3 regions of the Halomonas sp. SCS19 genome follow, and region 3 is predicted to be linked to each of the others. Evidence: predicted binding sites of a transcription regulator. Region 3 holds the regulator's gene; each other region holds the start of a gene.
The links. Region 3 encodes FNR, which switches genes on or off when oxygen is low (the NO sensors DNR and NnrR bind a similar motif). Its sites were predicted from a motif close to TTGATNTANATCAA; they were not measured.
Positions count from the first base shown of each region.

Region 1: ubiU (ubiquinone anaerobic biosynthesis protein UbiU) is a predicted target of FNR. The motif match lies at 1,852-1,865, and genes of this name have one in related genera.
Region 2: pflB (formate C-acetyltransferase) is a predicted target of FNR. The motif match lies at 1,182-1,195, and genes of this name have one in related genera.

Region 1 is NZ_JAMSHN010000001.1:2,291,565-2,295,161, reverse strand. It holds gene NFH97_RS09925 (CoA-acylating methylmalonate-semialdehyde dehydrogenase) at 54-1,550, shown strand; gene ubiU (ubiquinone anaerobic biosynthesis protein UbiU) at 1,921-2,916, shown strand; gene NFH97_RS09915 (U32 family peptidase) at 2,928-3,597, shown strand, end outside.
Region 2 is NZ_JAMSHN010000001.1:3,442,554-3,446,150, forward strand. It holds gene NFH97_RS14915 (tetratricopeptide repeat protein) at 1-536, opposite strand, end outside; gene NFH97_RS14920 (hypothetical protein) at 536-1,036, opposite strand; gene pflB (formate C-acetyltransferase) at 1,407-3,597, shown strand, end outside.
Region 3 is NZ_JAMSHN010000001.1:1,181,594-1,185,190, forward strand. It holds gene NFH97_RS04930 (heavy metal translocating P-type ATPase) at 1-199, shown strand, start outside; gene ccoS (cbb3-type cytochrome oxidase assembly protein CcoS) at 196-426, shown strand; gene NFH97_RS04940 (sulfite exporter TauE/SafE family protein) at 423-1,109, shown strand; gene fnr (fumarate/nitrate reduction transcriptional regulator Fnr) at 1,264-2,004, shown strand; gene ttcA (tRNA 2-thiocytidine(32) synthetase TtcA) at 2,165-3,124, opposite strand; gene NFH97_RS04955 (hypothetical protein) at 3,512-3,597, opposite strand, start outside.

The sequences.
Region 1 (3,597 bases), 1.1 Mb from region 3:
CACAGCGCGGACGGGCCATGCCCGTCCGCCCTTTCGACACTTGAGGACCCTCGATGGACAACGTCAATCACTGGATCAATGGTCAGGATCTCGAGGCCAGCCGCCACCTGCCGGTCACCAACCCGGCCACCGGCGAGACCATTCGCCAGGTCGCCGACGGCAATGCCGACACCGTCAAGGCCGCCATCGACGCCGCCCAGGCGGCCTTCCCGGCCTGGCGCGATACCCCGCCGGCCAAGCGCGCCCAGGTGATGTACCGCTTCAAGGCGTTGCTGGAGCGTGACGCCGATCGTCTGGTGCAACTGATCAGCGAGGAGCACGGCAAGACCCTCGAGGACGCCATGGGCGAGCTCAAGCGCGGCATCGAGAACGTCGAGTACGCCTGCGGCGTGCCGGAGCTGCTCAAGGGCGAGTACTCCCACAACGTGGGGCCGTCCATCGACGCCTTCTCCAACTTTCAGCCGCTGGGCGTGGTGGCCGGCATCACCCCGTTCAACTTCCCGGCGATGGTGCCGCTGTGGATGTACCCGATGGCCATCGCCTGCGGCAACGCCTTCGTGCTCAAGCCCTCCGAGAAGGACCCGTCCGCCGCCCTGGCGGTCGCCCGCCTGCTCGAGGAAGCCGGCCTGCCCCAGGGCATCATGAACGTGGTTCAGGGCGGCCGCGAGACCGTCGAGGCGCTGCTCGACGCCCCCGAGGTCAAGGCCGTGTCCTTCGTCGGCTCGACCCCCATCGCCGAAACCATCTACCGGCGTGGCGCCGAGAGTGGCAAGCGGGTGCAGGCCCTCGGTGGCGCCAAGAACCACGCCGTGGTGCTGGCCGACGCCGATATCGACAACGCCGCCAACACCCTGATGGGGGCCGCCTACGGCAGCGCCGGCGAGCGCTGCATGGCGATCTCGGTGGCGGTGTGCGTCGGCGATGACACCGCCGACCGCCTGATCGAGGCCATGGGCCCCAAGATCGCCGCGCTGAAGATCGGCCCCGGCACCGACAAGGGCCTGGACATGGGCGCCCTGGTCACCGCCCAGCATCGCGACAAGGTGCTCGGCTATATCGAGAAGGGCGTGCAGGAAGGGGCCACCCTGGTGGCCGACGGCCGCGACCTGGTGGTCCCGGGCCACGAGAACGGCTTCTTCGTCGGCGGCTGCCTGTTCGACCGGGTCACCCCGGAGATGACCATCTACCGCGAGGAGATCTTCGGCCCGGTGCTGTGCGTGGTGCGTGTCGACAGCCTCGACGAGGCCATCGCCCTGACCAACGCCCACGAGTACGGCAACGGCACCTGCCTGTTCACCCGTGACGGCGAGGCGGCGCGTCGCTTCACCGACGCCATCGAGGTCGGCATGGTGGGTATCAACGTGCCGCTGCCGGTGCCGGTGGCCAGCCACAGCTTCGGCGGCTGGAAGCGTTCGCTGTTCGGCGACCTGCACGCCTACGGCCCTGACGCTGTGCGCTTCTACACCCGTCGCAAGGCGGTGTCACAGCGCTGGCCCTCGCCCTTCGAGACCACCCAGGCGGAGTTCCACTTCCCCTCCGGCGGTCAGTAGGCTCCGGCAAGAAGACCACGGGCCCTGCGGGGCCCGTTTTCGTTTACCACAGCGAGCGAGCCGCTGATCCACCACTGACAGGCGACTTATACACCGCTGCCCACAGCCCCTGCACCGCCTGCCCACCGCTTTTCACAAGGTGCCACACAGGGTTATCCACAGAACGACTCACAAGCTCATCGCCACCTTTATCTGCACGCCTGACCCGCAAGTCGGATTCCCACCATCGCCAGGTTGTCCACACCCGGCCCCGGTGCAGCGCGTCATCCCTTCGCTCCATCCCTCACTTCATTGGCGGACACTGATACGCATCAAGCCGGCGGTGTCCGCGTGGGGCTAGCATGGCGCCTCTCTTCGCTCGGAGATCGACATGGAACTGGTCTGTCCCGCGGGTAGCCTGCCCGCTTTGAAGCGCGCCGTGGACGAGGGCGCCAACGCGGTCTACTTCGGCTTTCAGAACGCCACCAACGCCCGCCAGTTCGCCGGGCTGAACTTCACCGACAAGCGCGCCCGGGAAGGTATCGACTACGCCCACGCCCGGGGCTGCCGGGTGTTCTGCGCGATCAATACCTACCCGCAGCAGTCGAGCCTGGCCCAGTGGCGCGCGGCGGTGGACCAGGCGGCTTCGCTTCAGGTCGACGCCCTGATCCTGGCCGATCCGGGCCTTTTGGCCTACGCCGCCGAACGCCACCCGGACATCCCCCGCCACCTGTCGGTGCAAGGCTCCGCCACCAGCCACGAGGCGCTGGCCTTCTACCACCGCGAGTTCGGCATCCGCCGTGCGGTGCTGCCCAGGGTGCTGTCGATCCACCAGGTGCGCGACCTGGCCCGCCACAGCCCGGTGGAGCTCGAGGTGTTCGCCTTCGGCAGCCTGTGCATCATGGCCGAGGGCCGCTGCTATCTGTCGTCCTACCTGACCGGCGAGTCGCCCAACACCCACGGCGTGTGCTCGCCGGCGGCCCACGTGCGCTGGGAAGAGACCGCCAGCGGACGCGAATCGCGCCTGAACGGCGTCTTGATCGATCGCTACCGCGCCGACGAACAGGCCGGCTACCCGACCCTGTGCAAGGGACGCTTCAACGTCGAGGGCGACGTCGGCCACGCCATCGAGGCGCCGACCAGCCTCAGCACCCTGGACCTGCTGCCCCAGCTGGCGGCGCTGGGCATCAAGGCGATCAAGATCGAGGGTCGTCAGCGCAGTCCGGCCTATGTGGCCAGCGTCACCCGCGTGTGGCGCCAGGCACTGGACCATCTGGACCGGGCCGGCGACGACTATCGCCCCCAGGCCGACTGGAGCGCCGCCCTGGCGCCGCTGGCCGAAGGCTCCACCCATACTCTCGGCGCCTACGAGCGCGACTGGAAATGACAGGAGGCGAGATGACCGCTGCTTCACTGGAATTGAGCCTTGGCCCGGTGTCCTTCTACTGGACCCGCGAGCGCTACTTCGCCTTCTATGAACAGGCCTGCCACTGGCCGCTGGCCAGCGTCACCCTAGGCGAGACCGTGTGCTCCCGGCGGCGCGACATGAAGCTCGCCGACTGGCTGGAGATCGGCCACCAGCTGGCCGCCGCCGGCAAGCAGGTGATCCTCGGTTCGCAGACCCTGATCGAGTCCAACGCCGACCTGCGCGACCTGACCAGGCTGTGCGACAACGGCGACTTCCTGGTCGAGGCCAACGACATGAGCGCGGTGCACCGGCTGTCCGAGGCGGGCCTGCCCTTCGTCGGCGGCCCGGCGCTCAACCTCTACAATGTGCCGACCCTGGAGATCCTCAAGCGCGCCGGCATGTTCCGCTTCGTCGCCCCGGTGGAGTTGCCCGGCGCCGACCTGGCCCGGCTGCTGTCTGACGCCCGCGAGGCGGGGCTGGCGCTGGACTGCGAGGTGCTGGCCTACGGCCACCTGCCGCTGGCCTGGTCGTCGCGCTGCTTTACCGCGCGTCACCATCAGCACCCCAAGGATCGCTGCCAGTTCGTCTGCCAGGACTATCCGGAAGGGCTGTCGCTGACCACCCAGGACGACAGCCGTCGACTGTTCACCCTGAACGGTA
Region 2 (3,597 bases), 2.3 Mb from region 3:
GCCGACTGCATGGGGGCCTGGCGGGTGATGATGGTCAGGTAGCGCGGGGCCACGTCGCTGCCGAGGGCCAGTGCGGCCTCGAAGTAGCTTCGAGCCTTGTCGAGCTCACCGGCGGAAAAGGCGTTGATGCCAGCGTTGTTGAGGGTCTTCAGGCGCACCTCACGCAAGCCGCCATGACCTTGACTCGCCCTGAGCGCCTGCTCGAACAGCGCTGAGGCGTCGGCGTGGCGGCCTTCCCGATACAGAATCCAGCCCTGGGCGTTCAAGCCTTCCATCCGGGCCAGCGGATCAGGACTTTCGAGCAGAGGACGTAGTTCGCGCAGGGCGGCCTGGTTGTCACCCTGCTGCAACAGCGCCTTGGCCCTGGACAGCGGGGCCTGCTGGGCAGCCACCGGCCACGCCACCCCGACGCTCAGCAGCACGATCAGCAGGGCGTTTCTCGTAGACGTGGGGTGGCGCCGTCGTTTTCCCTTCGCTGGCCCGGCCAGGGCTGTCGCCATCGCGCGCGACGCCAAGGCGCCCTGCCTGTTCTTCATTAGAAGCCTACCTGCGGAGAATCTCGCTCCGCTGCAGCGATGACGTCGGCCAGTTGGCTCTTCAAGGCGTCGCGCTCCTGCTCGATGGCGATCAGCCGGCCGTGCAGATCGTTGTTCAAGATGCGCAGCACATTGTCGTCCTGGACCTTCAGCACGACCGTGCCCCGGCCATCCAGCGGCATGTCCCGCTCCTGCAGACGGATGACCGGCAGCACGCCTTCCGGCGGGGCGATGGAAAGATTGACCTGGCTCGAGGGTTTCATCATCGCCATGGCCAGCCCACCGACGAAGAACAGCAGACTCAGCGCCATGAACAGCCTGGCGTTCTTGGAGATCTCCTGCAAATAGCGAATGCGCAACTCGGTGCCCTCTCGGGTCTCGCCAGAGCGCTCGTTTAGCAACAGGGTGTGGGTCTTGTTGAGCAGGTGGTAGCCGAGGATCAGCAGCACCACGGCGAAGCCTGGCAGACCGTACTCCAGTAGCGTGGGAAAGCTGTTCATCACGGGCACCCGGCGGTGGGACAGGGCTCAGGCCTACGTATGCCCTTGTCAGCATAGCGCAGGCGGCCGTCCTCGCCGCGCGAAATTGGCCTGGTACAGGTTTCTTGGCCGCTTCGCTCGCGCTGTATCGCCGTCCCGTGGCGCCATGATGCGGGTCAAGTAGGGGCGACGAGACTACTGCTAAGGTCGAATTGTGCTCTCGAGGGCAGGTGTTTTTTCGCCGATCGAGAAGCGTGCAGCACACCCGCCGCCTCCGATGCGGCGACCGCTGCTGCCACCGAACAGGCGGGTCGGCTGCCATCTCCGAGGGATGGCCGCCGCTCAGCATGCAGGACTAGCGTTGTCATTTACTCTGTTGAGGTGCAAGTCGATGAAAGAGCAATTCGCGCAAGCGTGGGAAGGGTTTGCCGGGGGCGAGTGGAAGAAGGACGTCGACGTACGAGACTTCTTGCTGGCCAACGTGACCCCCTACGAGGGTGACGAGCGTTTCCTGGTCAGCGAGCCGGCGGCCAGCACTCGCGAGCTATGGGACACTGTGATGGAAGGCGTCAAGAAGGAAAACGCCACCCATGCACCGCTGGACTTCGACACCTCGCTGGTCTCGACCATCACCGCTCATGACGCCGGCTATATCGATCAGCGTCTCGAGACCATCGTCGGACTGCAGACCGACGCGCCGCTGAAGCGGGCGATCATGCCCAACGGCGGCATCAAGATGGTGGAGGGCTCATGCCAGGCCTACGGTCGTGAACTCGATCCTCAGGTCAAGAAGGTCTTCACCGAATTTCGCAAGACCCACAATCAGGGGGTGTTCGATGTCTACACCCCGGACATCCTCAAGTGCCGCAAGTCAGGGGTGCTGACCGGACTGCCGGACGCCTACGGGCGTGGACGCATCATCGGTGATTACCGCCGGGTCGCCCTTTACGGCGTCGACTTCCTGATGCGTGACAAGCAGGCGCAGTTTGCCTCGCTGCAGCAGCGCTTCGAACAGGGCGAGGACCTGGAGGCGGTGATCCAGCTGCGCGAGGAAGTCGCCGAGCAGTATCGTGCACTCGGCCAGCTCAAGGAAATGGCCGCCAAGTACGGCTTCGACGTCTCGGTCCCGGCTGCCACCGCCCAGGAGGCCATCCAGTGGACCTACTTTGGCTACCTGGCGGCAGTGAAGTCGCAAAACGGCGCCGCCATGTCACTGGGACGTACTTCCAGCTTCCTCGATATCTACCTGGAGCGTGACCTGCGCCAGGGCGTGATCGACGAAGCCCGCGCCCAGGAGCTGGTCGATCACTTCATCATGAAGCTTCGCATGGTGCGCTTCCTGCGCACCCCTGAGTATGACGAGCTGTTCTCCGGCGACCCGATCTGGGCCACCGAATGCCTGGGCGGGATGGCACTGGACGGACGCACCCTGGTCACCCGTACCAGCTTCCGTTTCCTCAACAGCCTCTACACCATGGGCCCGAGCCCGGAGCCCAACCTCACGGTGCTGTGGTCCGAACAGCTGCCCGACGGCTTCAAGCGCTACTGCGCCAAGGTGTCCATCGACACCTCATCGATCCAGTACGAGAACGATGACCTGATGCGCGTGGACTTCGCCTCCGACGACTACGCCATCGCCTGCTGCGTGTCTCCCATGGTGATCGGCAAGCAGATGCAGTTCTTCGGTGCCCGGGCCAACCTGGCCAAGACGCTGCTTTACACGATCAACGGCGGCGTCGACGAGAAGCTGAAGATCCAGGTCGGCCCCAGGAGTGAGCCGATCGCCACCGAGGTGCTCGACTTCGACGAGGTGTGGGCGCGCATGGATGGCCTGATGGACTGGCTGGCACGCCAGTACGTGACCGCCCTCAATGCCATCCACTACATGCACGACAAGTACAGCTACGAGGCGGCGCTGATGGCGCTGCACGACCTCGACGTCAAGCGCACCATGGCCTGCGGCATCGCCGGGCTGTCGGTGGCGGCGGACTCGCTGTCGGCGATCAAGTACGCCAAGGTGCGCCCGGTGCGTGATCCTGACGGCGTGGCGGTGGACTTCGAGATCGAGGGTGACTACCCCTGCTTCGGCAACAACGATCCGCGCGTCGACGATATCGCCTGCGAGCTGGTCGAGACCTTCATGAACAAGATCCGCAAGCTCAATACCTACCGTGGCGCCGAGCCGACCCAGTCGGTGCTGACCATCACCTCCAACGTGGTCTACGGCAAGAAGACCGGCACCACGCCCGATGGTCGTCGCGCCGGTGAGCCCTTCGCACCGGGTGCCAACCCCATGCACGGGCGTGACACCAAGGGTGCGGTGGCCTCGTTGACGTCGGTGGGCAAGCTGCCCTACGCCCACGCCAAGGACGGGATCTCGTATACCTTCTCCATCGTGCCGAGGGCGCTGGGCAAGGACGAGGGCGCCCAGCGCAGCAACCTGTCTGGCCTGCTCGACGGTTACTTCCACCACAGCGAGCGTCAGGAAGGCGGACAGCACTTGAACGTCAACGTGCTCAACCGCGAGATGCTCGAGGACGCCGTGGTCAATCCGGACAAGTATCCTCAGTTGACCATTCGCG
Region 3 (3,597 bases):
CCAGAATCTGTCCTGGTCGGTGCTCTACAATGTCGTGGCGCTGCCCGCAGCGGCGCTGGGCTTCGTGCCCCCATGGCTTGCCGCCATCGGCATGTCACTCAGCTCGTTGCTGGTCATCGGCAATGCCCTGCGTCTGCGGCGCGGACGCACCAGGCCGACCGCGACGCCTTCACCCGTCACCGCTAGCCCCGGCCCATGAGCATCCTTTACCTGTTGATACCCTTGTCGTTGATCCTGCTGGGCCTGGCGGTCTGGGCCTTCTTCTGGGCGGTGCGCAACGACCAGTTCGAGGACCTCGAAGGCCCCGCCTATCGCATCCTGTTCGAAGATGAAGACGACACTCGCAATGCCGATGACGGCGCTTCCTCGTCCGAAACGCCTGCGCAGACATCCGATCGTGATCCATCGTCCAGAGGGCCTGAGTGAATCCTACCGGCCTCGAGCTGCCTCCCATGATGGCGGCCTTCGTGTTTGGTCTGCTTGGTGGTGCACACTGTATTGGCATGTGCGGCGGCATCATGAGCGCTCTGACCTTTGCCATCCCCCCCAGCATGCGTCAACCTTGGCGGGTGGGCTCTCTGGTGCTCGGCTACAATGTAGGTCGTATCACCAGCTACTGTGTGGCGGGCGCTCTGGTTGCCACCCTGGGTTCGGTGATCGGCCTTTCGCCGACTCTGCGTGGCCTGATGCAGATCGTCGCCAGCCTGATGTTGATCCTGATGGCGCTTTACATTGCCGATCTATGGAAAGGCCTGCGTCACGTCGAGGCACTGGGACGTCACCTCTGGAGGTACCTGGAACCCGCAGGCAGACGCCTGTTGCCGGTGGTGCGTCTGCCCCAGGCGGTGGCGCTGGGCGCCATCTGGGGCTGGCTGCCCTGTGGCCTGGTGTACTCGATGCTGGCCTGGAGCCTGGCACGGGCCGAACCCCTCGAGGGCGCACTGCTGATGGCGAGCTTCGGTCTTGGCACGCTTCCGGCGCTGGTGGTGACGGGCCTCGCCGCCAGACAAATGCAGGCCCTGCTGGCGCATCGGGCAACACGCCTTGTCGCCGCTGGCATGATCATCGCCTTTGCCGTCTGGCAACTTTGGACTGGGCTGCATCAATGACGCATCCTACCTCTAAGTTATTAATCCTAAAGAGGTAGACGCCACTTTTAGCTGATCTGAGGGTGTAGAATAGTGCCATCAACGTGCTGTACGGGCGACGTCTGTTCTCCCCATGGCCCAGTCAATATCGATCCCAGATCCACAGGAGCTGCGAATGAGTCCTACGGCCCAAGATCGGCGGCGTCCCATGCTGCATGAGACTCGCTGTGAGTCCTGCAGCCTGAGTTCCTTGTGCCTTCCGCTGTCGCTGGAGACCGCCGACCTCGAGCGCTTCGATTCCATCATCCGTCGTCACCCGCCGATCAAGAAAGGCACACGATTGGTCGAGCAGGGAGATCGCTTCACCAGCGTCTTCGCGGTCCGGTCGGGGAGTCTCAAGCAGATCACCACCGAAGGCAGCGGCGAAGCTCAGTTGACCAACTTCTTCCTGCCCAGTGAACTGGTTGGGCTGGATGGCATCGACGACGGCCGCTATCCCGGCAGCGTGGTGGCGCTGGAGACCACCACGGTGTGCGAGATTCCCTTCGACCGCCTCGATGCGCTGACCCAGACCCTGCCGGAGCTGCGTGCCCAGCTGTTTCGCACCCTGAGCAAGGAGCTGCGAGAGGACCGCCGGATGATGCAGCTGCTGTCACGCAAGACCGCTGATCAGCGCCTGGCCTGCTTCTTCCTCGGCCTGTCGGATCGCTTCCGCCGCCGCGGCTATTCACCGTTCAGCTTCCGCCTGTCCATGTCCCGCGCCGACATCGGCAATCACCTGGGGCTGGCGGTGGAAACGGTCAGCCGTATCCTCGGGCGTTTCCAGCAGCAGGATCTGGTGGCGGTATCGGGACGTGAGGTCAATATCCTCGACCTGACCGCGCTGTCGACCCTGGCCGACACCGAAGTTACCTGAGCGGATCTGGCAGCAGCGTGCCGGGCCTGGCCGGCAGGGCCCTGTATCCAGGATCTGGAAAGCAAAGCGTAATAGATGGCGTGTGACAAAAAAGAGGCCGCATCCGGAGATGCGGCCTCTTTTGCTGTCATGGCGTCCTGCACATTCGCTGCTGGCGAGATCAGTCGGCATCCACCACGTCGATGCGCCGGGCCTGGCGTTCGGCCTGCACGGCCTCCAGCCCCTCGAAGTCGAACAGTTGCCGATCCGCCAGCTGCGACGGCGCCACATTGGTCACCGCCTTGAACATGCTCTCGAGGCGCCCGGGATGCTTGACCTCCCACTCGGCCAGCATCTCCTTGACCACCTGGCGCTGCAGGTTGGGCTGGGAACCACACAGGTTGCACGGGATGATCGGGAACTCCATCGCCTCGCTGTAGGCCTGGATATCGGCCTCGCGGCAGTACGCCAGCGGGCGGATGACGATGTTCTTGCCGTCGTCGGAGAGCAGCTTGGGTGGCATCGCCTTGAGGCTGCCACCGAAGAACATGTTCAGAAACAGCGTCTCGAGAATGTCCTCGCGGTGGTGGCCCAGGGCGATCTTGGTCGCCCCGATCTCCTCGGCGAAGCCATAGAGAGAGCCGCGCCGCAGGCGTGAGCAGAGCGCGCAGGTGGTCTTGCCCTCCGGCGTCTTCTCCTTCACCACCGAATAGGTGTCGCGCTCGAGGATGTGGTAGTCCACGCCGATACTGTCCAGATAGTTCGGCAGCACATGCTCCGGAAAGCCCGGCTGCTTCTGATCCAGATTCACCGCCACCAGCGAGAAGTTGACCGGCGCGTTGCGCTGAAGGCTGCGCAGGATCTCGAGCATGGTGTAGCTGTCCTTGCCACCAGACAGACACACCATGATCTTGTCGCCTTCCTGGATCATGCCGTAGTCGATGATGGCGTTGCCGGCCTGGCGGCGCAGGCGCTTCTGCAGCTTGTTGAACTCACGCCGTGCCTTGGCCTGAACGTGAGCTTCCGTCTGGTCGCCATCCGCAGCAGGGTCGGCCGGGCTGTCGCCGGCATCGATCGAGAGATGGTCATCCTCGGGGGTACGGGGATCGAACAGGGTGGCGGAGGCGGACTGTGGCGACATGGGAGCGGGACATCACGGCTGAAAATGAAAGAGGCGCCAGTCTACCATCCGGACGCTTTAGTGGCGAAGAGGTCAGCGACCGCTTACCCCGGCGAGGACAATAAGGGGGGGGGGCTTTTCGTCGGCGGCACATCGGAAACCGCCAGGGACGACACCGCCGTAGTGGCGCCCTTGCGCGTCGTGGCCTGGTCTGGTCTGGTCTGGTCCGGCAAGTCGAAGAACGCAAGTGCCTGTCAGCCAGGCCCTAGGCGCTGTCCGAAAAGTCGACGAGCGAAGGTTAGACAAGGCAAAAATCGGTGAGAAAGCGCAGTTTACGGGGTGTAAATGAGCATGTTGATCCGATTTTTAACGCCGTATTACCGAGCGCGGGCACTTTTCAGACAAGCCCTAGACGACGTTCAGCGCCAGCAGATAGCGCACCACCACGCCCAGCAACAGCAGCAGGATGCCGGCACGTTGCCAGCCAAACTCGC